Regions from separate parts of the Streptomyces sp. R35 genome, predicted to be linked through region 1. Evidence: riboswitches for the same ligand, from Rfam matches in the RefSeq annotation. Region 1 holds a riboswitch; each other region holds the start of a gene.
What was found. A riboswitch is a leader RNA that binds a small molecule or an ion and turns the genes downstream of it on or off. The one in region 1 is predicted to bind cyclic di-AMP.
Positions count from the first base shown of each region.

Region 1 (7,487 bases):
TCCTCATCCCCCTTCCGGACGGCACCCGTCTGTACGCCCGGATCTGGCGCCCGCTGACCGACGAGCCCGTACCCGCCCTCCTCGAATACCTCCCGTACCGCCTCACGGACTGGACCGCGCCCCGCGACTGGCAACGCCATCCCTGGTACGCGGGCCACGGCTACGCCTCCGTCCGCGTGGACGTCCGCGGTCACGGCAACTCGGAGGGCATGCCGACGGACGAGTACTCGCAGGTGGAGCTGGCCGACGGGGTGGAGGTCGTCGACTGGCTGGCCGCCCAGCCCTGGTGCAGCGGCAAGGTCGGCATGTTCGGGATCTCCTGGGGCGGCTTCAACTCCCTCCAGATCGCGGCCCTCGCGCCCGAGCCGCTCAAGGCGATCGTCACGGTCTGCTCGACGGACGACCGCTATGACAACGACGTGCACTACATGGGAGGTTCCGTCCTCGCCGTCGACATGCACGCCTGGGCGGCCACGATGCTCGCCTTCGTCTCCCGCCCACCCGACCCGGTGCACGTGGGCGAGGTGATGTGGCGGGACATGTGGGTGAAGCGCCTGGAGGCGGTCGACCCGTTCGTCCACACCTGGCTGTCCCACCAGACCCGGGACGCGTACTGGCGCCACGGCAGCGCCTGCGAGGACTACGGCGCCATCCGCGCGGCGGTCCTGGCGGTCGGCGGCTGGCACGACCCGTACCGCGACACGGTGCTGCGCCTGGTCGAGAACCTGCCGCCCGACCGCGTACGAGGCCTGATCGGCCCCTGGTCGCACCAGTACCCGGACCGGGGCCTGCCACCGGGCCCGGCGATCGGCTTCCTCCAGGAGACCCTGCGCTGGTGGGACCACTGGCTCCGGGACAAGGACACCGGCGCCATGTCCACTCCCGTGCTCCGCTCGTACGTGATGGACGCGCACCCCCCGGCGACGACGTACCCGTCCCTGCCCGGCCGCTGGGTGGGTGACCCCGCCTGGCCCTCCCCCTCGGTGACCCCGGTCTCGTACGCGCTCCAGGGGGCGCCGGTCCTGGTCCGTTCCCCCCAGCACACGGGGGTGGACGCGGGCCGCTTCTTCCCCTTCGGGAACGACGCGGATCTGCCGCCGGACCAGCGGGAGGAGGACGCCAGATCGGCGTGCTTCGAGTTCGAAGTGCCGGAGGACACCTGGGTGTTGGGCCGTCCGGTGGTCCGGCTGCGGCTGACGTCCTCGACCCCCCGGGGTCAGGTGATCGCCCGCCTCTGCGACGTGGCCCCCGACGGAGCCTCGACACTCGTCACCCGAGGTGTGCTGAACCTGTCAGCGCGCTATGGCCGTGACCAGGCGGTTTCCTGGAAACCGGGCGCTACGGAGGACGTGGTTTTCGACCTGAACAGCATCGGTTACGCGTTCCCGGCGGGCCACCGCATCCGCCTCTCCGTCTCCTCGGCGTACTGGCCCTGGATCTGGCCCCAGCCGGGCTCGGAGGCCGGCTTCACCCTGGACCCGGCGGGCAGCACGCTGGAACTCCCGCTGCGGGCAAAGGAGTCGACGCCCTCCCTCACGTTCGAGGAACCGGAGCAGTCCGAGCCCCTGGGAGTCGTCGTCCCCGCGACGCTGGACGAACCCCGTCCGGAACGCCTGGTCGTCCATGACGTGGCCGCCGGCACCTGGCGTCTGGAGGTGGACCCGCGCTACGGCGGCACGCGCGTGTACCCCGACGGCCTCGAATTCACCGAGGACGCGCTGGAGACGTACACGATCGACGCCTCCGACCCCCTGTCGGCCCGCGCCCGCTCGACCTGGTCGGTCCGCCTCCACCGCCCGGACCTGCCCTGGGACGCGCGGGTGTCCACGACGTCCGACATCACCTGTGACGCCGAGGACTTCATCACCTCCAACGAGGTGATCTGCAAGGACGGCGACGAGGTGGTCTTCCACCGGACGTGGGAGAAGAGGATTCCCAGAACGGCGGGCTAGAGGCCCAGGGGCGCCATGGGGAACGATCGCACCATGGCGCGATCGCGGACCGGGGAATTCCTGATGGACCTCGACGAGGGCATGCTCGCGTACTTCCGTGAGATGGCCCAGGAGATGGTCACGCGCTTCGGGATCTCGCGGGCGGAGGCCGTGGCGAGGATCAACAGGGCATACGAGGGGCAGAAGTTCGAGCCGTATCCCGACCTGATGTGCCACGAGCTTCCCGAATACTGGGGCTACGGCCTCTACTTCAAGCCCAACGCGGGCCGCCTCCCCGACGACGACCCCGACACGGATCTCTCCGTGTGGGAGGTCCGCCCGGCTCCGCCGAGGCACTCCCCCGCCTGGACGCTCGAACCGTAATGACCGAGTTGCCCGTCTTGCCGCTTTAATTCCGCCCAGTCGCGTGAATTGGGTCACGCCCGGCCGGATCCCGCGCCAGAGCCCCCTCGGTGACTTCCCCCTTTGCAAAAGGCAAGTTGAGGATCGAATTCCGGATCAATCGGACGTTTCACCCTCGCCATATCCGGGCTAAAGCGATCTTCACTGCGACATCAGGTCTTGTTCCCGACATGTGCTCTCGCATACGTTCACGTCGATCCGAGCGGATCGCCGAATCCTGCCGCCGCCCGGAAACCCCACCCACCCACGCACGCACGGCAGGAGCGGGGGACCCAGGTAAGCCGCCGAACCGGAACCCCGGAACGGCTAGGGGTGAAGCCGCGTCCACAGCGCGGCCGGGCATCTCCCGCCCGAACCCGACAGCTCACCTCGCAGGCACCGGAGAGGAAAAGCGCCATGCCCGTACGAGGCAAGCACCGCCGCCCCAAGACCAGCACCCTCACCCGCGGCATGATCGCCGTCGGCACGAGCGGAGCCGCGCTCGCGCTCCCCCTCGTGAGCGCGACCGGCGCGCACGCGGCCACACCGACCCAGGTGGCACAGGTGGCACAGGTCGCGAAGACCGCCGCGGTCACGACTCCGGAGGTCCAGCTCCTCACCTACAAGGTGGCCGCCGGCGACACCCTCTCCACGATCGCGCAGAAGAACCCCACGAGCGGCGGCTGGAAGAAGCTGTACGAGGCGAACAGAGCGGTCATCGGTGCGAACCCGGCCCTGATCCGCCCGGGCCTGACGCTGACGGTGGGCACGAAGACCGTGAAGTCGACCACGTCGAGCTCGACGGCGAAGGCAATCACGACCACCCCCGCCTCCGCCACGACGTACACCAACAACCTCGACGGCTGGATCAAGCAGTCCCTGGACATCATGGCCAAGTCGGGCATTCCGGGCACCTATAACGGCATCTACCGCAACGTGATGCGCGAGTCCTCGGGCAACCCCCTGGCCATCAACAACTGGGACTCCAACGCTGTCGCCGGCACCCCCTCCAAGGGCCTCCTCCAGGTCATCGACCCGACCTTCAACGCCTACCACGTCGCCGGCACGTCGACGAACCCCTACGACCCGGTCGCGAACATCACGGCGGCCTGCAACTACGCGGCGGCGGTGTACGGCTCGATCGACAACGTCAACGGGGCCTACTGACCAGCCCTCCCCCTACCCGTCCACCAGGTACCGGTAGACCGTCGACTGCCGGGCCTGGAAACCAAGACGTTCATACAGCCGGTTCGCGGCCGGCCGATCCGGCCGGGAGGTCAGATCGACGGTCCGGGCGCCCGCTTCCCGGGCCATCCGCAGAGCTTCCTGAGTCAGCAGCGCCGCGATGCCCCGGCCGCGCGCCGCAACGTCCACAACCACGTCCTCGATGCGACCGCGCAGCCCGGACGGCACGGGAAGCAGTACCAGGGTCAGCGTGCCGACGATCTCGCCCGCCGCCCGGGCGACCAGCACCGTGTTCGCATCGCAGGACACCATCCGCTCGACCGCCTCGCGGTCGAGTGGCTTGGCGGTCGAGGACAGCTGCGGCAGCAACCGGCCGAAGGCGTCGACAAGTTCTTGACTCGCTTCCCGGATGATCTCCACCTGAACGCTCATGCGCCGGAGCGTATCGGCCGCCTCCCGGACCGCAGGGTCGCGACAGCGGGACAGAAGCGGGACGGAGGTGTCGGCGCGGCCGGGCCTAACGGCCCTCGAACAGCCGCTCCAGCACCACGGCGATCCCGTCGTCCTCGTTCGACAAGGTCACCTCGTCGGCCACCGCCTTGAGTTCCGGGTGGGCGTTGGCCATGGCGACACCGTGGGCGGCCCAGTCGAACATCGGGATGTCATTGGGCATGTCGCCGAAGGCGAGGGTGGTGGCGGGGCCGAGCCCGAGGTGTTCGGCGGCGAGGGCGAGCCCCGTCGCCTTGGTCACGCCACATGGCTGAAGTTCGACGGTGCCCGGCCCCGACATGGTGACCGTCGCCAGGGAACCCACCACTCCGCGCGCCGCCGACGCCAACTCGTCGTCGGACAAGGAGGGGTGACGGAGCAACACCTTGCTGATCGGCTCCGTCCACAGGTCGTCGCGCCGCCGCACCCGCACCGCCGGCAGCGTCGGATGCGGCATCACATACCCCGGCTCGATCAGCGTCAGTCCGTCCACGCCGTCCTGGTCCACCGCCGCGTAGAGCAGCCCGACCTCCGCCTCGATCTTGCCCAGCGCGGTCTCCGCCAGCTCCCTGTCCAGGGTCACCGACCACAGCAGACGGTCCGCCCCGGCGTCGTACAACTGCGCCCCCTGCCCGCACACCGCCAGCCCCTCGCCGCCGAGTTCGTCGAGGAGCGGTCGGACCCTCGGCGCCGGCCGTCCCGTCACCACCAGATGCCGGGCCCCCTCAGCCGTGGCTCTCGCCAACGCGGCCCGCGACCGGTCGGAGAGTGTGTCGTCGCCGCGCAGCAGCGTTCCGTCCAGGTCAGTGGCGATGAGTGAATATGCAGTCGGAGCGGCCATGATCCGAAGAATACGGATCGAACGACACATCGGCCCGGCGTGAACCGGACGACGTCCGGTATCCCGTCCGCAACGCCGTTCACCGCACGGGCGGCACGGACAGCGCGGCCGGTTCGGGCAGCACGGCCGGTTCGGGCAGCAGGATCGGTACGGGCAGTGCAAGCGGTTCGGGTTGTGCGAGCGGTGCGGGTTGCGCGGGGGAGGACGGTGAAGTGGTCGGTGGTGGCGTGGAGTTGGCGGGGTGGAATGATCCGGGCGCAGGCCCTGACGACCCAAGGGCCGCCGGCCTTCATCGAGAGAGTGCGGGGAGACACATGAACCTCAAGCCCGACGAGTGGACCAAGAGCGGCGACAGCGGCTCGGCCGGCCCCCAACTCAGCGTCACCCAGGCTGCCTTCCTCCTGGACTCCACACGGTGACCCCCTTCCGGCAACACCTCCGAACCGCCGCCGAAGACGTCGTCCGGCGCTTCCCGGAAGCCCTCAAGCCCGAGATCTACGCCCTCTCCTTCCGTATCTGGCGAATCGACGGCGACGATCGGCACCCGTACGTGGCCATCGGGTACAACACCGAGACCCAGTACGAGCAGCAGACCTACCCGGAGGACCCGGGAGAGGCCCGCTGGAACTACGCCTGCTGGCTGCTCGACGGCTTCGAGATGCTCGGCAACGTGCCCGAGGACCCCACCGGAAGCCCCCTGTACGTGGACGAGGTCAAGCGGCTGGGGATCTGGTTCGACGGCGAGTACGACTTCCTCACCATGGATCTGCCCGAGGAAGAGGAGGACGAGCTGGACGCCAGGTCCGACCTGCTCCGGCTCCACTTCTACGACGCCTGCATCGACCTCGCACGCCACCTGCGCGCGAGCGGTCTGATCGAGAAGGTCTTAGGCCGCCCGCTCCCCGTCGTGGTCTTCGACATGGACTGCCCCGGCTGGGAGATCGAGGCGACCGAAGCCGCCAACCCACCGGAGCTCATCACCGACTACCTGGCCTGGCAGAAGTCGGCGTGACGCCGGGGGCGGCGGCCAACGGGCGCGAGGGGCGCGGCCGACGGGCGGCGCCCCTCAGCCGTACGACCTCAGCCCGTACGACCACAGCCATGCGACCTCAGCCATACGACCTCAGCCCGTACGGCCTCACCCGTACGGCCTCACCCGTGCGCGGCCACCAGATGCTTCGCCAACCGCGGTGAAGCGAACTCCGTCCCGCACACGAACCGCATCACCGGCCCGTACGAAGCCGCCGCCGGCAACCCAGTGAAGTACAGCCCGGGCACGGAGGACCGATACCCGGCGCCCAGCTTGGGCGTGCCCCGGCTCACCCCCAGCTCCGTACGCAACTCGTGCCCGAGGAAGTCCATCGCGGCGATGTCGACGCGGTAGCCGGTCGCGGCTATGACGTGGTCGGCGGAGAGTTCCTCGACCCGGCCGCCGTGGGTCTGGACGGAGAGCACGGGGCTGCCGTCGGTGGCCCCGGCGCCGACGATCCGGGAGACCTCGCGGACGCCGACCTTGCCCTCGAAACGGTCCCGGAGCCACCAGGCACCGAGCGGCCCGAGCACCCGGCGGACCAGGAAGTGCCGGGCCTGGGCGGGCAGGTAGCGATAGGGCTGCGGGTAGTAGCTCAGCGCCCACAGGGACCAGGCACGGCCGAACGGCGACTCGGGGCGCAGCTTCGGCTGCTCCCACGGCGGCGCGCCGAAGTCGACGGCGCCCTTGCCGCGGGCCACCAGCCGCACCTGCGCACCCGCCTCCGCCGCGAGCGCCGCCGTCTCCAGGGCGGACTGGCCCGCGCCGACGACGATGAGCTCCTTGCCGGAGAACCGCTTCAGGTCGTGGTGCTGGGAGCTGTGGGAGACCGGGCCCGTAGGCGTGGGCCCGTCCGCCGCCGCACCCGCGAGTTCGGCGGGCAGATGGGCGAGCCCGGACAGCCCGGTGGCCACCACGACCGCCCGCGCGGTGAACAACTCCCCCGAGTCCAGCTTGAGTTCAAAGCCCCCGGAACCCCCCGAGCCCCCGGAGCCGTCGCGGCCGCCTTTGCGGTCGACCGAGACGACCCGCACCCGCTCCAGCTCGGGCACGAGCTTCTGCTGGAACCACTCCCCGTACGCGATGAACGTCTCGACCGGGATGATGTCCTCGTCCGTGACCAGTCGCGGTATCCCCGCCGCGTTGCAGTAGTCGAGAAGCGTGTGCCCGTGCTGCGGGGCATCGATGCTGGACGCGGCCGGGGTCGACTTGAGCAGCATTCCCTCGGGCATGTGATCGCGCCAGCTCACCATGGGCTCGCCGAACACACGCACCGGAACACCACGCGCCCGCAGATGGGCGGCGGTGGACAGGCCGAATGGCCCGGCACCGATGACTGCTACCGGATGAATCACGAAGTCCCCTCCCCAGGACGTACTACGTCTACTTCGTGGTGGAACTGTTGGTGCTGCCGCGGCGGTTGGTCCGCCACAGCTGATACAGATGCTTCGCGCCCGGCCGCACGAAGCGCGCGAGCATCGTGAAGAACGGCCGCAGGTCGTCACCCGCGAGCCATGCCAGCTCCGTACCACTCGCGCGAGCCGGCGCGTGCGGTGTCGTATAGCCGCTGCGCCGGTAGGCGAGCAGGGCCGGCAGGTCGATGTTCTCC
Region 1 is NZ_CP163440.1:6,509,402-6,516,888, reverse strand. It holds gene AB5J50_RS29630 (CocE/NonD family hydrolase) at 1-1,952, shown strand, start outside; gene AB5J50_RS29625 (hypothetical protein) at 1,986-2,315, shown strand; cyclic di-AMP (ydaO/yuaA leader) riboswitch at 2,586-2,745, shown strand; gene AB5J50_RS29620 (transglycosylase SLT domain-containing protein) at 2,751-3,500, shown strand; gene AB5J50_RS29615 (GNAT family N-acetyltransferase) at 3,513-3,950, opposite strand; gene AB5J50_RS29610 (HAD family hydrolase) at 4,036-4,848, opposite strand; gene AB5J50_RS29605 (hypothetical protein) at 5,264-5,860, shown strand; gene AB5J50_RS29600 (FAD-dependent oxidoreductase) at 6,001-7,233, opposite strand; gene AB5J50_RS29595 (ATP-grasp domain-containing protein) at 7,262-7,487, opposite strand, start outside.

Region 2 (7,487 bases), 1.2 Mb from region 1:
CGTGGTCCACGCCGAGGAGGCGGCGCTCGCCAAGATCGACCCCGCCGACCCGCGTCTCGGCTCCGCCACGGTGTACAGCAGTCTGGAGCCGTGCGCCCGCCGCGCCTCCCGGCCCGCGCCGTGTGCCCGCCTGATTCTCGACGCGGGGGTACGGCGGGTTGTCACCGCCTGGCGCGAGCCGGACACGTTCGTCGCCGGCGCCGACGGTAACGCGCTGCTGGCAGCCGAGGGTGCCGATGTCGTCGTACTCCCGGAGTACGAGCAACGCGCGACCGCCCCCAACCGTCACCTCTTGGGCTAGGCCCGGCGGTTTCCTCGCCCCCGCCGCCCCTACCCGTCCCATCCCCAGGGGCTCTGCCCCTTCGACCCCCGGGGGTAGTTCGTCGGCTGCGGGCCGGTGGGGGTTGCTCGCGCAGTTCCCCGCGCCCCTAAAAGCGTCCAGGCCGCCCCCGTCTTTTGTCTTTAGGGGCGCGGGGAACTGCGCAATCTTTTAAGCGGGGCTCGGGGGGCGAGAAACCGGTGCTGGGGAACGTGGGTGCTGGGGGTCCCGCGGATGGCGTACACTGGTTTTAACGACGCGGGGTGGAGCAGCTCGGTAGCTCGCTGGGCTCATAACCCAGAGGTCGCAGGTTCAAATCCTGTCCCCGCTACTGAAGGCCAAGGGCCGGAACTCGGATTCACGAGTTCCGGCCCTTGGTGCATGCGGACCTGCGTCCCACGTCCCCCGGTCGGTCCACACCGCTCGCCCCGGCCCCTCACTCCATGAACCCTGAACGAGTGGGGCAGCAAGCAGACGAGCAGCGGACCGACAGCCCCGTACCCGTACCCGCGCCCGATCCCGCCCCGGGGGCCACCCCCGTCCCGACGGACCCGGCCCGCCGCAGGATCTCGAACGCACGGGCCTTCGTCCGGACACTTCCCGCACTGCTCATCGCCGTCGGAGCGGTCTACGACTACGTCACCCCGTCGGACTTCACCGCGGCCCCCCTCTTCACAGCCGCCCCCCTCGTGGCCGCGCCCCTCTACTCACTGCGCGGCACCGTCCTCACCGGCATCCTCGCCCTCGCCGCCGTCTTCGCGGTCCACCTCAAGCTCGACATCGTCCTGAACGTCGACTCGGTCACCGAATCGGCCACCGTGGCCACGGCCGCCGTCCTGGCCGTGCTCATCAACATCCTCGTCCGCCGCAGCGACGAACGGCTCGCCTCGGTCCGCGAGATCGCCGAGTCCGTGCAGCGCGCGGTGCTGCCGGAGCCCGAGGAGCGGATCGGCGGTCTGGAGGTCGCGGCGCGGTACGAGGCGGCGCAGGCGGACGCGTTCATCGGCGGCGATCTGTACGCAGTGCAGGACTCCCCGCACGGCGTACGGCTGGTGGTGGGCGACGTACGCGGGAAGGGGATGGGCGCGGTGGCCGCCGTAGCGGTGGTGATCGGGGCGTTCCGGGAGGCGGCCGAGCAGGAGGCGACGCTGGAGGCGGTCGCCTGCCGTCTTGAGCGGGCGCTGGCCCGCGAGGGGACCCGGCGGGACGGCCTGGACGCCTTCGAGGGGTTCACGACGGCCGTACTCGCGGAGATCCCGCACGACGCGGACGTCGTACGGATCGTCAACCGCGGCCATCCCCCGCCGCTGCTCCTGCACGCGGACGGCACGCTCGTCGCGCTCGCCACCGAGGATCCCGCGCTGCCGCTCGGCATGGGCGAGTTGGGCACCTGGCCCGACCGGGCGGTGGCGGCCGTATTCCCGCGGGGAGCCACGCTGCTCCTCCACACCGACGGCCTGTCCGAGTCCCGCGACGAGCGCGGGGAGTTCTACGATCCCGCCCCGCGTCTCGTCGGCCGCGCCTTCCCCGGGCCCGACGCTCTGCTGACCGCCCTGGCCGAGGAGGTCCGCCGGCACACGGGCGGCGCCCTGACGGACGACATGGCGCTGCTCGCCGTACGGCGTCCGGGGGAGTTGGCCGAGGGGGGTTCTTGATCGTTGTCACAAGGGGTGATCGGACGGTGTCCCTCCGCATAACAGCTGACACACCATCAGCTGAATCGACGTCGATGAAGCGTGGTCAACTCGCCCGGTTTACGCCAGTGGTGACCCCAAAGTCCTGGCCAAAAGCGTTAACGATCAGTCCGAACAGCTTGGAATCCGGTACCCGGGTCTATTAACGTTCGATAACGCAGCGCGGTCGTCCCAGCCGTCACAAGAGATGGCTCCGTGCGCACGCGCCGAATCCCGCAAGGGAACCGGGGAACCACCAACTTGGGGTGAATCGAGCGTAATCCGTCGTGGGAACACGACAGGTATACGCGCGTAGGAGACCTTCCTGCTCCGAACCCGTCAGCTAACCCGGTAGGCGAGAAGGAAGGAAAGGAGTGCGCCCACGTGGCGTCCAACCGGCCTGCCCAGCCAACCTCGTTCGCGCCGAACGACACACAGCCCTTCGGCTACGCCTACGGCAACGACGAGGGGCCTTGGGAGGAGTGGAACCCCACTGAGGATTCCGTCCGTCCCGTTCGCGGCCGGCACCGCGTCAGCAAGCAGCGCGGTGGGGGACTCGCCCGCAGCTCCACGGTTCTCGGCGTCGGCGTCATAGCCGCCGTGGGCGCGGGTGGCATGGCCACCGCGGCGCCCGGCAAGCCGCCGGTGTCGATCTCGCTGCCCGACCTGTCGTCGGTCACCGAATCCGCCAAGGCCCTGATATCCGACGGCGATTCCGCCACGCCCAAGGGCTCTTCCACCCCGCTCACCACCGCCGGCCTGACCAGCGCCGACACCGCGCAGGGCAGCACCGACGCGGGTGAGGCGCTGCGCGCCCGCATCATCCAGCAGGCCGAGTCGCAGCAGGACCAGGTCGACAGCGCGGCCCAGGAGGCCGCCGAGGCCGCCGCCGCGAAGCAGGCCGTCGCGCTCGCCGCCAAGCAGCAGGACGACGCCGAGGCCAAGGCCGCCGCCGCCAAGAAGAAGGCGGACGAGGAAGCCAGGCAGGCCGCCGAGGCCAAGCGTCTCGCCGAGCTCGCCAAGAGCTACTCGCTGCCCACCTCCTCGTACACGCTGACCGGGCGCTTCGGCGACGCCGGCTCCATGTGGTCCTCCGGCTACCACACGGGCCTCGACTTCGCCGCGCCCACCGGCACCCTGATCAAGGCGATCCACAGCGGCACCGTCACCGAGGCGGGCTGGGCGGGCGCGTACGGCTACCGCACGATCCTCACCCTCGACGACGGTACGGAGCTGTGGTTCTGCCACCAGTCGTCGATCAGCGTCAGCGTGGGGCAGAAGGTCGCCACGGGCGACGTCATCGGGCGCGTGGGCGCGACGGGCAATGTCACCGGGCCGCACCTGCACCTTGAGGTCCACCCCGACGGCGCCGCCACCGCGATCGACCCGATGGCGTGGCTGCTCAGCAAGGGGCTCAATCCCTGAGACCGGTTCCTCTTGAGGCCGGCTTCTCCTGGAGTCGGCTTCTTTTTAGGCCGGCGCCGTTCTTTTCCTGATCCCCGGCGGTCCTGACGACAACCCCCCGACGTCAGGGCTGCCGGTCCGGTTTGTCTGGAATACAGTCATCCCGTGCGGGCGTTGAAGCTGATCATGACTTCTCTCCGCAAGCTTGGCTCGTCCGACCTCGAGGTCTTCCCGCTCTCCCTGGGCGGCAACGTGTTCGGCTGGACCGCCGACGAGGCACAGTCCTTCGCCGTGCTCGACGCGTACGCGGCCGCCGGCGGCAACTTCCTCGACACCGCCGACCAGTACTCGTCGTGGATCGAGGGCAACAAGGGCGGCGAGTCCGAGACCATCATCGGCAAGTGGCTCAAGGCACGCGGGAACCGCTCCGACATCGTGGTCGCCACCAAGGTCAGCCAGCACCCCGAGTTCCCGGGGCTGTCCGGCGCCAACATCAAGGCCGCGGCCGAGGCGTCCCTGCGCCGCCTGGACACCGACCACATCGACCTCTACTACACGCACTTCGACCAGCCGGAGGTGCCGGTCGAGGAGATCATCGGTGCGCTCGACGAACTGGTGAAGGCCGGCAAGGTACGCCACATCGCCGCCTCCAACATCTCGCCCGAGCGGCTCCAGGAGTCCCTGGAGTTCTCCGACCGCGAGGGCCTCGCGCGGTACGTCGCCCTCCAGCCGCACTACAACCTCGTCTCGCGCGACACCTACGAGGGCCCGCTCCAGGATCTCGCCTCCCGCACCGGCCTCGCCGCCGTCCCGTACTTCGCGCTCGCCTCCGGCTTCCTCACCGGCAAGTACCGCCCGGGCGCGACGGTCGACTCGCCTCGCTCCGCGGGCGCGGCACGCCACCTCGACTCCGAGCGCGGTGTCCGGGTCCTGGCCGCCCTCGACGAGGTTGCCCAGGCCCACGAGGTCCCGGTGGCCACGGTCGCGCTGGCGTGGCTGGCCGCCCAGCCGACGGTCGCGGCACCGATTGCTTCGGCGCGGACGGTGGAGCAGTTGCCGGCGCTGCTGGGGGTGGCGGACCTGGTCCTGACGGACGGCGACCTCGGGAAGCTGACGGAGGCCTCGGCGTAGCAGCTCCCGGCTTTCGCGCAGTTCCCCGCGCCCCTTTTAGGGGCGCGGGGAACTGCGCGAACGGCCCCCACCGGCCCGCAGCCGACGAACCGGCCTACGGGGTCTGGGGCGGAGCCCCAGAAGGATGGGACGGGTAGGGGCGGCGGGGGCGAGGAAACTACGAGCGGTACGGGTTGTACGCGGGATACGGGGCCGCAGGTCCGTAGGGCTGGGTGTAGGGCTGGCCGTAGGTGTACGCGTAGCCGTGTACGGGCCACGGCGGGGGTACCGGGACCACCGGAGCCGTCGCCCGGGCCGCGTACGCCAGGGCCGGCCGGGCGATGTCCCGGCGGCGCCACAGCTCGTCGAGCAACTCGCGCTCCCGTACGACGAAGTCGGCCCCCGCACGCCCCCGCCGCCCCCGATGACGGAGAAACGCCAACGAGGTCGCGTACGCCTCGTACTCCGCGACCGAGCGCCCCGCGGCCTTCCCGAAGTGATGTCCCGCCCACTCACGGGCGAGCCGCCGCGCCCGCATCGACCCCAGGACGTACGGTTCCGGCGCGGTCAGCCACCCGGCGAGGGCATACGCGGGCAGTTCCGCGCGCACGGTGCGCAGCTCCCGCTGTCGCGTCCAGATGGCCAGCCAGGTCAGCAGCCCGAAAGCGGGCACCATGAACGCGGCGTACACCGCGAAGAACCCGTACTCCCCGAAGCTCGACGAGCTGTTCCAGGCGGAGTGCATGCCCATGGCGAGCAGCAGCCCGCCCAGCGGCAGCAGTACGCGGCGCAGATGCCGGCGTTCGGCGGACATGGCCGCGATGCCGAAGCCGATGCCGGTCAGCACGGTGAACAGCGGGTGCGCGAAGGGCGACATCACCACGCGGACGAAGAAGGTCGCGGCGGTGACGGACGCGAGCCCGCGCTCGCCGCTGAGCTGGTCGGTGCCGAAGGCGGTGCCGAGGTAGAGGATGTTCTCGGTGAACGCGAAGCCGGTGGCGGTGACCCCGGCTATGACGACACCGTCGACGATCCCGGTGAAGTCCCGTCTGCGGAAGAGGAAGACCAGCAGCACGGCGGCGGCCTTCGCGGACTCCTCCACGATCGGCGCTATGACGGTCGCGCCGAGGGTGTCGGCGCTGGACGGGTCGGCGGTCGCCGTCGCTATCCATCTGGTCGCGAAGCTGTTGGCGACGATCGCTATCAGCGCGGCCGCGCAGGCACCCCAGGCGAAGGCGAAGAGCAGGTTCCGCCAGGGCCCGGGCTCGACCCGGTCCAGCCACCGGAAGGCGGCGACGAGCAGCGGCACGGGGAACACGGCGAGGCCGAGGCCCACCAGAAAGCCCTCGGTGCCGGTCTGTTCGCGGACGAGGGCCAGGATCACGAGCCCCGATATCGCGAGCAGCGTGATCAGCGCGCCGTAGCGCACCGGCTTCCGCTGCCACCAGTGCGCGTGCCGCAGCGCACCGCCGGCGGGACCGCTGGGGTGCGTCGGGTACGGGGGACAGGTGGCCACGGCATTGACCCTAACGAGACAGGGGCGCAGCCCGCGACGGCGCCTGGTGCCGTGTGCGGGGCTTCAGTCGCCGCTGGACTGCTGGTCCTGGTGGTGCACGAGGTGCTGTACGCGCCGGAACAGGAGGTCGTTCACCACATGACCCTTGTCCAGTCCCTGGCCCTCGAAACGGGTCAGCGGCCGGAAGTCGGGACGTGGCGCGTAACCGCCGTCGGGCTGGGTGTTCTCGAAGTCCGGGTGCGCGCTCAGCACTTCGAGCATCTGTTCGGCGTACGGTTCCCAGTCGGTCGCGCAGTGCACGAGGGCGCCCGGCCTGAGGCGGGTCGCGACGAGGCTGAGGAACTCCGGCTGGATCAGCCGCCGCTTGTGGTGCCGCTTCTTGGGCCAGGGGTCGGGGAAGTACACGCGCAGGCCGTTCAGGGACTCCGGCGGGAGCATCTCCCTGAGCAGGATGATCGCGTCGCCGTTGCCGACCCGGATGTTGGACAGTCCGTTCCGGTCGGCGAGATTCAGCAGATTGCCCTGGCCCGGGGTGTGCACGTCCACCGCGAGGATTCCGGTCTCCGGGTCCTCGGCCGCCATCTGCGCGGTGGCCTCGCCCATGCCGAAGCCGATCTCCAGCACGACGGGGAGGTCGGACCCGAACAGTTCCGCGAGATCGATCGTCCGCTGCCCGTCGATGTCCAGACCCCACTTGGGCCACAGCCGCTGCAACGCGTCCGCCTGCCCGGTCGTCACCCGGCTCCGCCGAGGCTGAAAACTCCGGATCCGCCGCTCGAAGTGCGACCCCGCGGGGTCGGCCTTCGGCCCGTCGGGGAAGCGGGGCTCACCCTTGGCGCGGGCGTGATGCAGCGAGCCGTCGGGGGTGGTGGCGGTGGTGGCGGGTGCGGGCTCTTCGGGGGAGCCAAGGGAGTCAGACACAGTGGGGTCGATTTTACGGGGCGGAGAGGGGCATGTTCTTCGCCCCCGCCGCCCCTATCCGTCCCATCCCGTTCCTGGGGCTCTGCCCCAGACCCCGGGGTGGGTTCTTCGGCTGCGGGTGGGTGGGGTGCGTGGGGGTTGTTCGTCGGCTGCGGGCCGGTGGGGGCTGGTCGCGCAGTTCCCCGCGCCCCTAACGGCTCGGGGCTGCGCCCCGTCGCCCCGAGCAGTTAGGGGCGCGGGGAACTGCGCAATCTTTTAGGGGGGCTGGGGGCGCAGCCCCCAGGGATGGGACGGGTAGGGGCGGCGGGGGCGAAGAACACCCCCTCACGCCGCCGTCAACATAGCCAGTGCCCTCCGTGCGACCTCTCTCCCGATCGGCAGCGAAGCCGTAGCCGCAGGGGAGGGAGCGTTCAGTACGTGCACGGTCCGGGGGCCCTCCCGGATCAGGAAGTCGTCCACCAGGGTCCCGTCGCGAAGGACGGCCTGAGCCCGCACTCCGGCAGGGGCGGGGACGAGGTCGTCCGGGGTCACCGCGGGCAGCAAC
Region 2 is NZ_CP163440.1:5,310,522-5,318,008, reverse strand. It holds gene AB5J50_RS24315 (dihydrofolate reductase family protein) at 1-301, shown strand, start outside; tRNA gene AB5J50_RS24310 (tRNA-Met) at 577-650, shown strand; gene AB5J50_RS24305 (PP2C family protein-serine/threonine phosphatase) at 763-1,974, shown strand; cyclic di-AMP (ydaO/yuaA leader) riboswitch at 2,208-2,365, shown strand; gene AB5J50_RS24300 (M23 family metallopeptidase) at 2,377-3,417, shown strand; gene AB5J50_RS24295 (aldo/keto reductase) at 3,583-4,527, shown strand; gene AB5J50_RS24290 (PrsW family intramembrane metalloprotease) at 4,685-6,022, opposite strand; gene trmB (tRNA (guanosine(46)-N7)-methyltransferase TrmB) at 6,086-6,943, opposite strand; gene lhgO (L-2-hydroxyglutarate oxidase) at 7,268-7,487, opposite strand, start outside.
Region 2: it holds a riboswitch for cyclic di-AMP, as region 1 does, so the genes downstream of both, AB5J50_RS24300 (M23 family metallopeptidase) here and AB5J50_RS29620 (transglycosylase SLT domain-containing protein) in region 1, are expected to answer to the same signal.

Region 3 (7,487 bases), 1.9 Mb from region 1:
CGCACGCAGCCGACGTCCACGGAGCGCGCCGCCCGCACATGGTCGTCGCCGACGACGAACTCGGTCGACCCGCCGCCGATGTCCACCACGAGGTACGGCTTGGCGAGGTCGTCACGCCCCGTCAGCTCCTTCGTCGCGCCCGTGAAGGAGAACTCGGCCTCCTGGTCACCGGAGATGACCTCGGGCTCGACCCCGAGGATGTCCAGCACCCCGCGCACGAACTCGTCCCGGTTCTCCGCGTCGCGGGACGCCGAGGTCGCCACGAAGCGCAGCCGCTCCGCGCCGTGCTCCTTGATGATCGCCGCGTACTCCCTGCACGCCGCGAAGGTCCGCGCCAGCGCCTCGGGAGCCAGCCGGCCCGTCCGGTCGACGCCCTGCCCGAGCCGCACGATCGTCATCCTGCGGTCCAGCTCGACGAGTTCCCCCGTCTCCGGGTCCGCGTCGGCGACGAGCAGCCTGATGGAGTTGGTGCCGCAGTCGATGGCAGCGACCCTGGTCATGAGCTCTGGTCTCCTGTCGTGGGTGGGGGTGCGTGGGGGTGGTTCTTTGGCTGCGGGTGAGTGGGGGCTGGTCGCGCAGTTCCCCGCGCCCCTAAAAACCGTCGGCCTGCCCCGGGTGCTTTTAAGGGGCGCGGGGAACTGCGCGACCAGCCCCCACCCACCCGCACCCGACACACAACCGAGAGGCCCTCAGTCCCCGTCCGGCACGACCACACACGCACCCTTGCGCCACCACTCCGGCAGCAAGGCGATCGCCTCGTCACCAAGGGGATTCACGCCCGGCCCCGCGGCCAGAGAATGCGCCACGAGCACGTGAAGGCACTTCACCCGGTCCGGCATACCCCCCGCACTGGGAAAGCCCTCCAGAACCTCGATGGAGTCGCGCCGCGCGATGTAGTCCTCGTGGGCAGCCCGATACGCGGCGGCCAGCTCAGGATCCGTCGCCAGCCGCTCCGTCATCTCCTTCATGACCCCGTTGGCTTCGAGCGTCCCGATCGCGGACGCGGCCCGCGGACACGTCAGGTAGTACGTCGTCGGGAAGGGCGTCCCGTCGGGAAGACGCGGCGCCGTCTCGACGACGTCCGGCTGCCCGCACGGGCACCGGTGCACGATCGCGCGCAGCCCGCGCGGCGGCCGCCCGAGCTGCTGCTTGAAGGCCTCGACGTCCGCGTCGGTCGGCTCGGTGCGCGGGGTGGTCGGCGGTGGCGTTTCCATGCCGTGAGTCACATGTCTTTCTGGTCAGTTCATGGTGCTGGGCCGGCTCATGGTGCCGGTCAGTTCATGGTGCCGGATCAGCTCATGGTGCTGGTCGGTTCATGGTGCTGGTCGGTTCATGGTGCTGGTCGGTTCATGGTGCTGGTCAGCTCATGGGCCGTCACTGGTCAGCGGCGTCGGACTTGTCCACGCCGTCCCAGACGTTGGAGTACCAGGGACGGTCGGCCGCCCCCTGGTCGACGCGGGCCTGCTTCGCCGCGTCCGGGTCGACCACGACGTAGCCGGTCTCGCCCGGCATCACATAGTGCAGCCGCTGCCGGATCTGCTGCTCGGCGTACGCGTCGTCCTGCCAGCGCGCCTTGAGGTCGCGCAGCTGCTCGACCCGCTCGCGGGCCTGTGCCCGCTGCCGCTCCAGATCGGCGATCTCGGCGCGCTGGGACACGTACTGCCTTATCGGGTACGCGAGAGCCACGACCAGGGAGCAGAGGACGAGGGCGAGGAGCGCTGCCCGGCCGGTCAGCCGGGAGCGGCGGGCCTGCCGCTTGGTCTGGGAGCGGTAGACCCGGGCCGCCGTCTGCTCGCCGAGCAGCTTCAGCCTGGTCGCGGTGGAGAACCGGTCCCGGTCCTTCACGGCCATGAGTCCCGCCTCCCCGGTACAAACCCATCACGTGCGTACGTCCCCGCACACGGTACGGGACCGAGTACGGGGACGTACGTACGACGCTTCCTACGAGGCCACGCCTCAGCCCTTGAAGCGCGGGAAGGCGCTGCGGCCGGCGTACACCGCCGCGTCGTCGAGGATCTCCTCGATGCGCAGCAGCTGGTTGTACTTGGCGACGCGGTCCGAGCGGGCCGGGGCACCGGTCTTGATCTGGCCGCAGTTCACCGCGACGGCGAGGTCGGCGATGGTGACGTCCTCGGTCTCGCCGGAGCGGTGGGACATCATGCACTTGAAGCCGTTGCGCTGGGCCATCTCTACGGCGTCCAGGGTCTCGGTCAGCGAGCCGATCTGGTTCACCTTGACGAGCAGGGCGTTCGCGGAGCCCTCCTCGATACCGCGGGCCAGGCGCTCCGGGTTGGTGACGAAGAGGTCGTCGCCGACGATCTGGACCTTGTCGCCCAGCTTGTCGGTGATGACCTTCCAGCCGGCCCAGTCGTCCTCGAACAGCGGGTCCTCGATGGAGACGAGCGGGTACGCGGAGACGAGCTCCTCGTAGTACTCGGTCATCTCGGCGGCCGAGCGGGACTTGCCCTCGAACTCGTACTTGCCGTCCTTGTAGAACTCGGACGCGGCGACGTCGAGCGCGAGCGCGATCTGCTCACCGGGGACGTAACCGGCCTGCTTGATGGCCTCGACGATGAGGTCGAGCGCGGCGCGGTTGGACTCCAGGTTCGGGGCGAAGCCGCCCTCGTCGCCCAGGCCGGTGGACAGACCCTTGGTCTTCAGCACCTTCTTGAGGGTGTGGTAGACCTCGGCGCCCCAGCGCAGCGCCTCGGAGAAGGACTCCGCGCCGATCGGGGCGATCATGAACTCCTGGATGTCCACGTTCGAGTCGGCGTGCGAGCCGCCGTTCAGGATGTTCATCATCGGAACGGGCAGCAGGTGCGCGTTCGGGCCGCCCAGGTAGCGGAAGAGCGGGAGGTCGGACGCCTCGGAGGCGGCGTGCGCGACGGCGAGGGAGACGCCGAGGATGGCGTTGGCGCCGAGCGAGCCCTTGTTGTCGGTGGCGTCCAGGTCGAACATCGCCTGGTCGATCAGGCGCTGCTCGGTGGCGTCGTAACCGACGAGCTCCGGGCCGATCTGCTCGATGACGGCGAGGACGGCCTTCTCGACACCCTTGCCCTGGTAGCGGTTGGGGTCACCGTCGCGAAGCTCGATGGCCTCGAAGGCACCGGTGGAGGCGCCGGACGGGACGGCGGCACGACCTGTGCTGCCGTCATCGAGGCCGACCTCGACCTCGACGGTGGGGTTCCCTCGCGAGTCGAGGATTTCCCGGGCTACGACGACGTCGATGGACGGCACGAGCATCTCCTTCTGGGATGTGACGCGGGTACGCGATGCCTGTGATGGGCTTCGCGACATGAGCCTAACCGCCTCGGGGGGATCGGCCAGCCGGTCACCCACCCCTTGGGCAGAACCGAGAGTAAATTGTTTCCGAACGGAACAAAAACCTGCCCGGTACACCCGGTACACCCGGTACACGCGGTACACCCGGTACAGGAAACCCACCCCACATGAAAAAGCCCCGCCCCGGTGCGTACGGGGGAAGACGCACCGGAGCGGGGAGCCCGTGGGGACGGGGGGACCCTCACGAGGCCTCCAGTATGGAGACCGTGTATAGGGGAGGGCTGTGGTTCAGCTGCGAGCCCGTTGTCAGCTTTCCGCCGTAAGCCGTCATCGGGCGTCAGCCGCGAGCCGTTGCCGGCTCTCGGCCGCGAGCCGTCGTCAGCTGAGGTGCAGCTGCTGACCCGGGTAGATGAAGTCGGCGTCGTCGATGATGTCCTTGTTCAGCTTGAACAGCTTCTGCCAGCCACCCTTGACGTGCTTCTTCTCGGCGATCGAGCTGAGCGAGTCACCCTTGACGACCTTGTACTCGCCGTCACCCTTCTTGACCTTCTTGCCGGTCTGGGTGGTGACGGTCTTCGTGGCGGCCGGGCGCTCCACGGAACGGGAGGCGGGCTGCTCCGTCGTCCGGGTGGTGGAGGTGGCGGTGCTCGACGGGGTGGTCGAGGCGCTGGAGGTCGTCCCACCGGTGTACGCGGCGCCGGACAGGCCCGTGCCACAGGTCGGCCAGGCACCCTTGCCCTGCGCGGCGAGGACCTTCTCACCGATGGTGATCTGCTCCGACTTGGACGCCAGGTTGGCGGTGGAGGCGTAGGCGGTGCCGCCGTACGCGGCCCAGGTGGAGGCCGAGAACTGCAGGCCGCCGTAGTAGCCGTTGCCGGTGTTGATGGACCAGTTGCCGCCGGACTCGCACTGGGCGACGGTGTCCCACTCGGACGCGGTCGCGGCGGAGGCATTGCCGGCCGCCATCAGCGGGGCGGCGATGGCGACACCGGTGACGCCGGCGAGCGTGGCGACACGGACGGCCTTGGACGGGCGGCGGTGCTTGCCCTTGCTGGAAAACAGCATGGAGAGATCCCCTCACCGACGCCTGCGAGGTGAGCTGTCGGGTTCGGGCGGGTGAGTGCCCGGTCGCACGGCCTCCGTCTTCACGACGTCGGACGTACGGCTTCACCCCAAGCCACTCCCGGTGAACTACCGGGCGCGGCGCTTACCTTGGGTCCCCCGCTCCTGCCTACGGCGCTTGACGCGACGACTGTTCCCGTACGGCCGTTGGCAGGATTCGGCGTTGCAACCGTCGGGGCCCGCTGTGGCGAGCGGTCACGACCGTAAGCAGTCGATCCCCGGAATTTCAAAGACGATCAGGGCTTCTGAGACTCATGTCTCACTCTCACCAAACCGGACATTCCACAGCGAACCGTGACGCGAACTCCCGCTACTTTTCGCCCGATTCAGCACCAACTGCAAGGCTCTGACCGGGCACGATGAGGTCAGGATCGGTGCCGATCGCCTTCTTGTTCTCGGCGTACAGCTCGGCCCATCCGCCTTCGAGGTCAAAGGCATCGGCGATCGTCCAGAGACTGTCTCCGGTGCGGACGACGTACGAGCCGTCGACGGCGTCGCGCGAGGCGCTGGACCCACGCGAGGCATGCCGCCCGGAAGCGCTGTCCGTACGGCCGTCGGTGGCGCCCTCCGTCACACCCTCATCGGCGGTGTCACCACGGTGACGTCCGGCACCGGTCGTCGCGCTGTCGGACGTACTCGAAGAGTCGCCGTTCTGCCCGGACTTGTCCGGGTCGTCACTCTTCGCCGTATCTGTGTCCGAGCTGTCGGAATCCTGAGAATCACTGTCGCCGGAGGAGGTGTCGGACTTCGTCGTGTTCTCGGCCGCACCCGAGGAGGAGCCGGAGGATGAGGATGAAGAAGAGGATGAATCGGAGGATTCAGACGAACTGGACGATGAAGACGAGTCCGACAAACCGGACGAGTCCGATGAGCTGGAGGAATCGGACGAGCCGGAGGAGCCTGAGGATCCGGAGGAACTCGACGAGTCGTCCGCCACGCCCGTGTCGACCTCGACGGAGCCCGAGTTCTTGCTGAGCCCGGAGAGCGGTCCGCAGGTGGGCCAGGCGGCGAGGCCCTTGTCGTCGAGGATCTTCTCGGCGATGGCTATCTGCTGCGAGCGGCTGGCCTGGTCTGCGCTCGGGGCGTACCGGGTGCCGCCGTACGCCTCCCAGTTCTCCTGGGTCAACTGCAGCCCGCCGTAGTACCCGTTCCCGTCGTTCGCGCTCCACGATCCCGCGCTCTCGCACTCCGCGACCCGGTCCCAGGTGGTGCCGTCGGCCGCGCTCGCACTGGTGGCGCCGAGCAGCGGGATCGCGATCGCCGATCCGGTCACCCCTGCGGCAACGATGAGGGCCGGGGCCTGACGCGGGCGACGATGACGGCCGTTCCCGGAGAGCATGCAGAAGCCTTTCGCGTGACAGCAGGTGACAACAGCGGCCACTGCGATAGGCGGGCCGCGTTGGTGATCGAACGTATCCGCACTCGAACGCTTGTCACAAGTCGATGCAGCGCAGATCACGTGAAGATCACGGAGTTGAGGGACCGTCACCTTTTCGCAGGTGGGTGCCCGTTGCCCGGCGCACCCGACGGCCGTCGTCCGGCATGCCTACCGACCTGGTGTGAACTCCACGGGAAGCGTGCGCAATCCACGCATAATGAGCCCGCCGCGCCAGCGCAAATCGGCAGAATCTCCCGCGAGTTGGAGATCGGGGAGACGGGTGAGCAGCGTGGCGAGCGCGGTCTGCCCCTCCAGGCGGGCGAGCGGTGCGCCGAGACAGTAGTGGATGCCGTGGCCGTACCCGAGGTGCTGATTGTCACGCCGCGAGAGGTCGAGCGTGTCCGGCTGCTCGAACCGCTCGGGGTCACGGTCCGCAGCCGCCAGTACGACGAGGACGGGGTCGCCGGGCGCGATGTCCTGCCCGCCGATCCGCACGGCCTCGGTCGCGAACCGCCAGGTGGCCAGTTCGACGGGGCCGTCGTAGCGGAGGAGTTCCTCGACGCCGGTTTCGAGGAGTCCGGTGTCCTTGGCGGCGAGCGAGGCCTGGAGGCGTGCGCGCTGCTCGGGGTGGGTGAGGAGGGCGTACGTGCCGTTCCCGATCAGGTTGACCGTGGTCTCGAAGCCGGCGAAGAGAAGGATGAACGCCATGGCGGCCGCCTCGTTCTCGGTGAGGTGCTCGCCGTGGTCCGAGGCGCGGATGAGCCCGGAGATGAGGTCTTCGCCGGGGGTGGGGTGCTCGGACAGCGCTTCCCGCTTCCGGTGGATCAGCTCGGCGAGATAGCCGCGCATCTTCTTGACGGACCGCGCGACGCCTCCTCGGGGCCCTCCCCCGTGCCGGATCATCATCCCCGCCCAGTCCCGGAAGTCGTCCTGGTCCTCGCGCGGGACGCCGAGCAGATCGCAGATGGCGTAGATGGGGAGCGGGAACGCGAAGTCGTGGATGAGGTCGGCGGAGCCCTTGTCGGCGAACTGGTCGATGAGGTGGTCGGTGAGTTCCTGCACGCGCGGCGCGAACTCGGCCACGCGCCGGGGGGTGAAGGCCTTGGAGACGAGCCGTCGGAGCCTTGTGTGGTCCGGCGGATCGATGTTGAGCAGATGCGTCATCAGCTCGGCCTTGCGCTCACCCGGGATACCCGTCTTCCCCTTCGCGTGGGCGGGTTCGTCGTGGTGGGCGGGGTTCTTGGACAGCCGCTGGTCGGCGAGCGCCTGCTTGGCGTCCGCGTACCGGGTGACGAGCCAGGCCTCCACCCCGCTGGGGAGGCGCGTCTTGTGCACGGGGGCGTGCTCGCGGAGCCAGGCGTACGCCGGGTACGGGTTGGTGGCGAACTCCCAGGTGAAGAGTTCGGGGGCGGGGGCGGGGGCGGTGGGGGGCTGGTGCTCGGTCACTCCTTGACGGTATCCGGAGGTACTCGAAGCCCCGAGTCACCCCAGCTCCCCATCGGACAGCCCGCACATCGGGCAGCCTCCGCATCGGACAGCCCCCGCATCACGAGCGACGCGAACGCCCCCCGCTCCTCTCCCGTCCCTCCCCCTTCATCACCTCGGCAATGACCCTCGCCCTCGCGCCCGCCGGTTCCGCCAACTCCCCATCCACCACGCCCCCTTGCCGACCGAACGCCCTGAGGCGACGGTACTCGGCAGGGGC
Region 3 is NZ_CP163440.1:4,606,063-4,613,549, forward strand. It holds gene AB5J50_RS21010 (exopolyphosphatase) at 1-500, opposite strand, end outside; gene AB5J50_RS21015 (DUF501 domain-containing protein) at 690-1,214, opposite strand; gene AB5J50_RS21020 (septum formation initiator family protein) at 1,375-1,851, opposite strand; gene eno (phosphopyruvate hydratase) at 1,957-3,243, opposite strand; gene AB5J50_RS21030 (transglycosylase family protein) at 3,661-4,347, opposite strand; cyclic di-AMP (ydaO/yuaA leader) riboswitch at 4,352-4,531, opposite strand; gene AB5J50_RS21035 (transglycosylase family protein) at 4,715-5,743, opposite strand; gene AB5J50_RS21040 (cytochrome P450) at 5,951-7,228, opposite strand.
Region 3: it holds a riboswitch for cyclic di-AMP, as region 1 does, so the genes downstream of both, AB5J50_RS21030 (transglycosylase family protein) here and AB5J50_RS29620 (transglycosylase SLT domain-containing protein) in region 1, are expected to answer to the same signal.

Region 4 (7,487 bases), 3.4 Mb from region 1:
ACCGGATGCGCGGCGACGTCGTCGAACGCTGGGTGACCCTCGCCAACCAGGGTCCCGCCCTGGAGCTGCTGCGCGCCGACTCCGCGACCTGGACACTGCCCGAGCGCGACGGCTGGCGGCTGTCCCAGCTGCACGGGCGCTGGGCGGCCGAGTCCCGGCTCGTGCGCTCCCCCCTCACCTACGGTGAGAAGGTCATCGGCAGCCGGCGCGGACACACCGGTCACCAGCACCTGCCCTGGGTCGCCCTCGACAGCGAGGCGACCGAGGAGAGCGGCGAGGTGTACGGATGCGCGCTCGGCTGGTCCGGCTCGTGGCGGATCGCCGTGGCCCAGCTCCCCGACGCGCGCGTACAGATCTCCGGCGGCGCCGGATACGACGACTCCGGGCTGCTGCGGCTGGAGCCGGGGGAGTCGTTCACCACTCCCGTCTTCGCCGGCCTGTGGAGCGACGCCGGCTTCGGCGGGGCGAGCCGGGCCTGGCACGCCTACCAGCGCGCGTACGTCATCCCGGACGCGGACCAGGACCGGCCGGTGCTGTTCAACTCCTGGGAGGCCACCACCTTCGACATCTCCGAGGACCAGCAGGGGGTACTGGCACGGCGGGCCGCGGCGATGGGGGTCGAGCTGTTCGTGGTCGACGACGGCTGGTTCGGGACGCGGACCAGCGATCGCGCGGGGCTCGGCGACTGGACCCCCAACCCGGACCGCTTCCCGGCGGGGCTCAAGCCGCTCGGCGACTACGTGCACGCGCTCGGGATGCAGTTCGGTATCTGGGTCGAGCCGGAGATGGTCAATCCGGACAGTGAGCTGTATCGCGCCCACCCGGACTGGGTGCAGTTCCAGCCGGGGCGAACCAGGACGGAGTACCGCAATCAGCTCGTACTGAACCTCGCCCGCCCGGACGTCCAGGAGTACCTGTGGGGGCAGCTCGACGGCCTGCTCTCCAGTGCGCCGATCGACTATGTGAAGTGGGACTTCAACCGTTGCTTCACGGACGCCGGGTGGCCCGGTGAGCGCTACCCGCAGAAGCTGTGGGTCGAGCACGTGGAGGCCCTGTACGCCCTTCTCGACCGGTTGCGGGCCGCGCACCCCTCGGTCGCCTTCGAGTCGTGCTCGGGCGGTGGCGGCCGCATCGACCTCGGCGTCATGGCGCGTACGGACCAGGTGTGGACTTCCGACAACACCGACCCGCTCGACCGGCTCGCCATCCAGCACGGCTTCGGTCAGATCCACCCGGCCCGGATCATGGCCGCCTGGGTTACGGACAGCCCGAACACGCAGCTCAACGGGCGGGTCAGCTCGCTGCGCTTCCGCTTTGTGAGCGCCATGGCCGGGGTGCTCGGCGTCGGCGGAGACCTGGCCGAGTGGAGCGAGGAGGAGCTTGCCGAGGCGCGGGGCTGGGTGGATCTCTACAAGGAGATCCGGCCCGTCGTCCAGCGCGGCGACCTCTACCGGTTGCGGCCCCCGGAGGGCGGGCTGAGTGCGGTGCAGTACGTCCACGGCGATGAGACCGTCGTCCTCGCCTGGCTCCAGGCCCAGCGGTACGGCGAGCCGGTCGCCCCGCTGCGGCTGCGCGGGCTCGACCCGACACAAGCGTATGAGTGCCGTGAAACGGGCGAAGTGCACCGGGGTGCGGTGCTGCTGCATCACGGGGTGCGGACGGGGCTGCGCGGGGATCTCGATGCGGTAGTTATCCGACTGCGTCGTATGTGACTGTTCTGTCCGAATTGGCGGCTTCATTCCAACTGGCCCTGGAATAAAGCATCGTGGGACGAGGTGCGTGAGCAGCGTCATATTCGTGACGATGCGTTGCGACCCCTATTTCGCAACATGCCCGAATTCCCGGGCGGATTGAGGGGCCGGAAAGATCGTCGATCCACGGAGGGTGACCGGAATTCCGGCGTGGATCAAGAAGGGCGGACGCGCAGAAAAGGCACATGGTTGTCGCCGCGCTCTCATCTCGCCTACGTTCGGCCCCAATCCGGACGGACGCCCAATCCTGCCGCCGCCCGGAATCCGCACACTCACCCGCACACGGCAGGAGCGGGGGACCCACAGGTTCCGTGCCTGTTCCGGTCTCCGGAACGGCTAGGGGTACAGCCGCGCACCAGCGCGGCCGGGCATCTCCAGCCCGCACCCGACAGCTCACCCCGCAGGCGCCGGAGAGGAACTCGTCATGCCCGCGAAGGGTAAGCACCGCCGTCCCAAGTCCCAGCGTTTCACCCGCTCGATCGCCGTGGCCGGAACCGGCGGCGCCGCGCTCGCGCTGCCTCTGATGGGGGCCACCGGCGCCCATGCCGCGACCCCGACGGCCACCGTCGCGAAGACCGCCACCGCCGCTCCCGCGGCCGCCAAGAAGGCGGCCGGGACGAAGACCTACGCGGTGAAGGCCGGCGACTCGCTCTCGAAGATCGCCGACGAGCAGAACGTCAGCGGCGGCTGGAAGAAGCTCTACTCCGACAACCGCTCGGCCGTCGGCAGCGACCCGACGCTGATCCGCCCCGGCCTGAAGCTGACGATCGGCAAGAAGGCCGCGTCAGGCAGCGCCACCCAGTCGTCCGCCAAGACGACGCCTTCGTCGACCAAGTCGGCCGCCACCGCCGCCGCCTCCACCAGCAGCAGTTCCGGCTACACCCTGCCGGTCGAGGGCGCCACCGTCGGCACCGGTTACAAGGTGGCGGGCAGCATGTGGTCCAGCGGCTACCACACCGGCGTGGACTTCGTGGTCCCGACCGGCACCACGATCAAGGCCATCGCCGCGGGCACCGTCGTCTCGGCCGGCTGGGGTGGCGCGTACGGCAACCAGGTCGTCATCCAGCACGCCGACGGCCAGTACTCCCAGTACGCCCACATGTCCGCCCTCTCCGTCTCGGCGGGCCAGACGGTGACCGCGGGCCAGCAGATCGGCCTCTCCGGCGCGACCGGCAACGTCACCGGACCGCACCTGCACTTCGAGATCCGCACCACCCCGAACTACGGCTCGGACGTGGACCCGGTCGCGTACCTGCGCTCGCACGGTATCGCCGTCGGCTGACGCCTTCCCCTGCCCCCCAAGGCAGACCACGTGCCCCCAGGGCACGACTCCCTGCTCCCCACGGCAGACTCCGTGCCCCCAAGGCGCGACTCCCTGCTCCCCACAGCAGGACTTCCTGCTCCCCAAGGCAGGACAGCAGCCAAAGGCCGGACCCCACGATCCCCGGGGTTCGGCCTTTGGTCTTTCATGAGCGATTCATGATCGGCACATTGCGGTCCTGTGGCATGCCTGCACGAGGTATCGACAGGCGTGCGACAGTGGCCCCACAGTGATCTCCGCAAGCGCTTTCTATGCCTTCGGAGGTCCCCGTGCCCGGCGTCGACCGACGCACCGTCATCAAGGGCGCCGCAGCCGCGGCCGCCACCGCCCCGTTCTCCTGGGCGCTCTCCCGCAGTGCCGCCGCCGCGCCGTCGGCCGGGGGCGACACCGAACTGCACTGGCTGGAGGGCACGGCGCCCGGCACCCACGCGGGCGCCGTCTGGGGCGTGCCCTGGTCCCGCGGCACCTACCAGCCCGACCAGGCGTTCAGGCTGGCCACTGCCTCCGGTGACGAGGTGCCCGTGCAGAGCTGGGTCACCGGCCACTGGCCCGACGGCTCGGTGAAGTGGACCGCGCACGCCATCGCGCCGGGCGCGCCCAAGGCCGAGACGTACAAGCTCTCCGCGGGTACCCCGGCCGCTCCCTCGCAGCAGCTGAGAGTCACCCGCTCCGGCGGCCGGATCGAGGTGTCGACCGGTGTCATCACGGTGGCCTTCGGCGCGAAGGGCTCCGGCACCGTCGTACGCAGTGTCAGACGCGGCTCGGCCGAGATCGCCCGGGACGGACGGCTGGTCGCCCTGCGCCAGGGTTCGCTGCGCGACGGCGTCGCGGCGGAGGACTTCACCGGCCGGATCGAGAAGACCGAGGTCGAGCAGGACGGGCCGGTCCGCGCGGTCGTCCGGGTCGAGGGCAGGCATCGGCGCGGCGGCCGGGGCTGGCTGCCCTTCGTGCTGCGCTTCTCCTTCCACGCAGGCGCCGAGTCCTTCCGGCTGGTGCACTCCTTCGTCTGGGACGGCGAGCAGGAGCCGGGCAAGGCGGACGGCGACTTCCTGCGAGGCCTCGGTGTCCGCTTCTCCGTGCCGCTGAGCGACCAGCCGTACGACCGCCACGTCCGCCTCGCCGACTCCGGCGGGGGTCTCTTCAGCGAGGCGGTCCAGGGCGTCACGGGACTGCGCAGGGATCCCGGCGAGGCGGTGCGCACCGCGCAGATCGCCGGCGAGAAGCTGCCCGACACTTCGACCTGGGACAGCCGCGTGTCGAGCCGCCTCGCGTACATCCCGCGGTGGGGCGACTTCACGCTCACCCAGCCCACGGCCGACGGCTATGTGATCCGCAAGCGCACCAAGGACGGACACGGCTGGATCCAGGCCGCGGCCGGACGGCGGGCCGGTGGCTTCGGCTACGTCGGCGGCGTGAGCGGCGGACTCTCCTTCGGGCTGCGCGACTTCTGGCAACGGCACCCCACACAGCTCGACATCAGGGGCGCCGCCACGGACACGGCCGAGGCCACCCTCTGGCTCTACTCGCCCGAGGCGCAACCGCTCGACCTGCGCTTCTACCACGACGGCCTCGGCCAGGACACGTACGAGAAGCAGGCCGAGGGCCTGGAGATCACCTACGAGGACTACGAGCCGGGCTTCGGGACCCCGTACGGGATCGCCCGGACCAGTGAACTGACCTTCTGGGCCCACGAGTCGACGCCGAGCGCGGCGGATCTCGCGGCGCAGGCGGCCGCCGTCGCCACTCCGCCGCTGCTGACTGCCACCCCCGAACGCCTGCACTCCGCCGGGATCTTCGGCGACTGGGCGCCGGTCGACCGCTCGAACGCGGCCCGCGAGGTCATCGAGGACCACCTCGACGACCTCTTCGCCTACTACCGCGACCAGCGCGAGGACCGCCGCTGGTACGGCTTCCTCGACTACGGGGACGTGCAGCACACCTACGACAACGACCGGCACGTCTGGCGCTACGACGTCGGCGGCTTCGCCTGGGACAACTCCGAGCTGGGCACCGACCTGTGGCTCTGGTACCACTTCCTGCGCACCGGCTCCGCCGAGGTGTTCCGCTTCGCGGAGGCCATGACGCGGCACACCGGTGAAGTCGACGTGTACCACCTGGGGAAGTGGGCCGGGCTCGGCACCCGGCACGGGGTGCAGCACTACGCGGACAGCGCCAAGCAGGTCCGTATCTCCACGGCCGCCAACCGTCGCTTCTACTACTTCCTCACGGGCGACGAGCGCACCGGCGACCTGCTGCGCGAACTCGTCGACGTGGAGCTGGCGTTCCTGGAGGTCGACCCGCAGCGCAAGGTCCGCAACGACGGCTACACGCCCGGCGACCGGCACGCCCTGTCCGTCGGATTCGGCACCGACTGGGGCGGGTTGTCGGCGGCCTGGCTCACCGAGTGGGAACGGCGCGGCCCGCACGCGGACAAGGCCCGTACGAAACTGGTGAACTCCCTGCGGACGATCGCCGCCCAGCCCAACGGCTTCTTCACCGGCGCCGGTCTTCTCGACGCCGACACCGGCGAGTTCGCGGTCACGACGGACAAGGCGGTGACCGTCTCGCATCTGTCCGCCGTCTTCGGACTCGTGGAGACCAACAGCGAGATCGTCTCGCTGCTCGGCGACGACGAGCCCGAATTCGCCGCCGCCTGGCTGGACTACGCGCAGTACTACAACGCCACGAACGCCGAGAAGACCGCGCTGACCGGCTCGACCTGGAAGTCCGCGCTGCCCGCCGCGCACTCCCGGATCACGGCCTACGCGGCCCGGCGCAAGGACGATCCGACGCTCGCCAAGCGCGCGTGGAACGAGTTCTACACCGGCACCGACACGTACTTCCCGTCCAACGACTGGTCGCGCGTGACCATCAGGACCCCGGCCGTGCTCCGTACCACCGAGGAGATTCCCTGGATCTCCACCAACTCCTCGGCGCAGTGGGCCCTCGCGGCGATCCAGAACCTGGCGCTCATCGGCGATCGGATCCCGTCATGAGACGTACGTTCCTGATCGGGGCGGTGACGGCCGGTGTGCTGTGCGCGCTGACTCCTCCGGTGTCCGCATCGCCCGTCTCTGCGTCCGGTACCTCGAACGTCGTACGCCCCGATGACCGGCGTCTTGCCTACGAAGGGCACTGGGGGAGGACGGCGACGTCCGCGACGACGGTCAACTCCGGCTCGCGGCTCCGCTTACGCTTCACCGGCGGCACCCTGCACGCCCTCTTCGACGTCTCGTCGATCACCGTGCCGGCGCAGATCTATGTGTCGGTGGACGGTGGGCCGAAGCGGCTGTACGCCGTCGACCGGGACGATCTCGACATCGCCGTGCCGGGCCGGGGGACGCACACCGCCGAGCTCTCCGTGAAGGACGTCTTCTCGCGGGCCAACCGTTGGACTCCGCCTCTGGAGACGGGAGTCGTCCTCACCGGGTTACGGCTGGAGGAGGGAGCGCGCCTGCTTCCCCAACACCAGCTGCCGGGGCCTCGGTTGGTCTTCTACGGCGACTCCATCACCCAAGGCGTCATGGCGCTGTGCGAGGTGAACACCTCCGACTGCGCCGACGGGACGGCCGCCTATCCGACGCTGGTCGCCGACGACCTGAACGCCTCCCTCACCCAGGTCGGCTTCGGCAGACAGGGCGTCCTCCAGTCCGGCAACGGGGGAGTCCCGGCCGCCGGGGACGCGTACGGATGGAACTACGCGGATTCCAGGGCGGATTCGGACCGCCGCGCCGATGTGATCGTCGTGAACCAGGGGACGAACGACGCGGCGTACGGCGCGGAGGAGTTCCGGGTCGCCTACCGGGCGTACCTGGACCGGCTGCGGTCGGCCGCCCCGCACGCCCGCATTCTCGCGCTGCGCCCCTTCAGCGGCGCGCACGCCGACGACATCGCCGCCGTCGTCCGTGAACTCGCCGACCCGCACGTCGAGTTCGTCGACACCACCGGCTGGATCTCCCCGGAGGACGGGGACTTCAACGGCACGGTCCACCCGAATGCCCAGGGCCATCGCAAGGTGGCCGACCGGCTCGCTTCACTGATCAAGAGCAAGGAGCACTGACCTCGTGAGACCTCGAAGACTCGGAGCGATCGCCGCCGCCACGCTGCTGGCCTGCCTTGTCGCCACCCCGTCTCAGAGCGCCGAAGCCTCCACGCGCCGCGTCGTGGAGAACCTCGACCGCGGCCTGGTCGCCGTCCCCTCCGGCCAAGGCACCTTCCTGAGCTGGCGGCTGCTCGGCACGGAGTACGCGCGCTACGGGAACGCCATCGCGTTCAACGTCTACAAGGGCGGCCGACGGCTCAACCACGAACCGGTCACCAAGTCGACCACCTACCAGGACAACAGCCCCGGCACGGGCACGTACACCGTGCGCGCTGTCGTCAACGGTCATGAGCAGAAAGCGAGTTCGGCAGCG
Region 4 is NZ_CP163440.1:9,903,174-9,910,660, forward strand. It holds gene AB5J50_RS44485 (alpha-galactosidase) at 1-1,712, shown strand, start outside; cyclic di-AMP (ydaO/yuaA leader) riboswitch at 2,015-2,171, shown strand; gene AB5J50_RS44490 (LysM peptidoglycan-binding domain-containing M23 family metallopeptidase) at 2,176-3,033, shown strand; gene AB5J50_RS44495 (Tat pathway signal sequence domain protein) at 3,342-6,068, shown strand; gene AB5J50_RS44500 (GDSL-type esterase/lipase family protein) at 6,065-7,132, shown strand; gene AB5J50_RS44505 (hypothetical protein) at 7,137-7,487, shown strand, end outside.
Region 4: it holds a riboswitch for cyclic di-AMP, as region 1 does, so the genes downstream of both, AB5J50_RS44490 (LysM peptidoglycan-binding domain-containing M23 family metallopeptidase) here and AB5J50_RS29620 (transglycosylase SLT domain-containing protein) in region 1, are expected to answer to the same signal.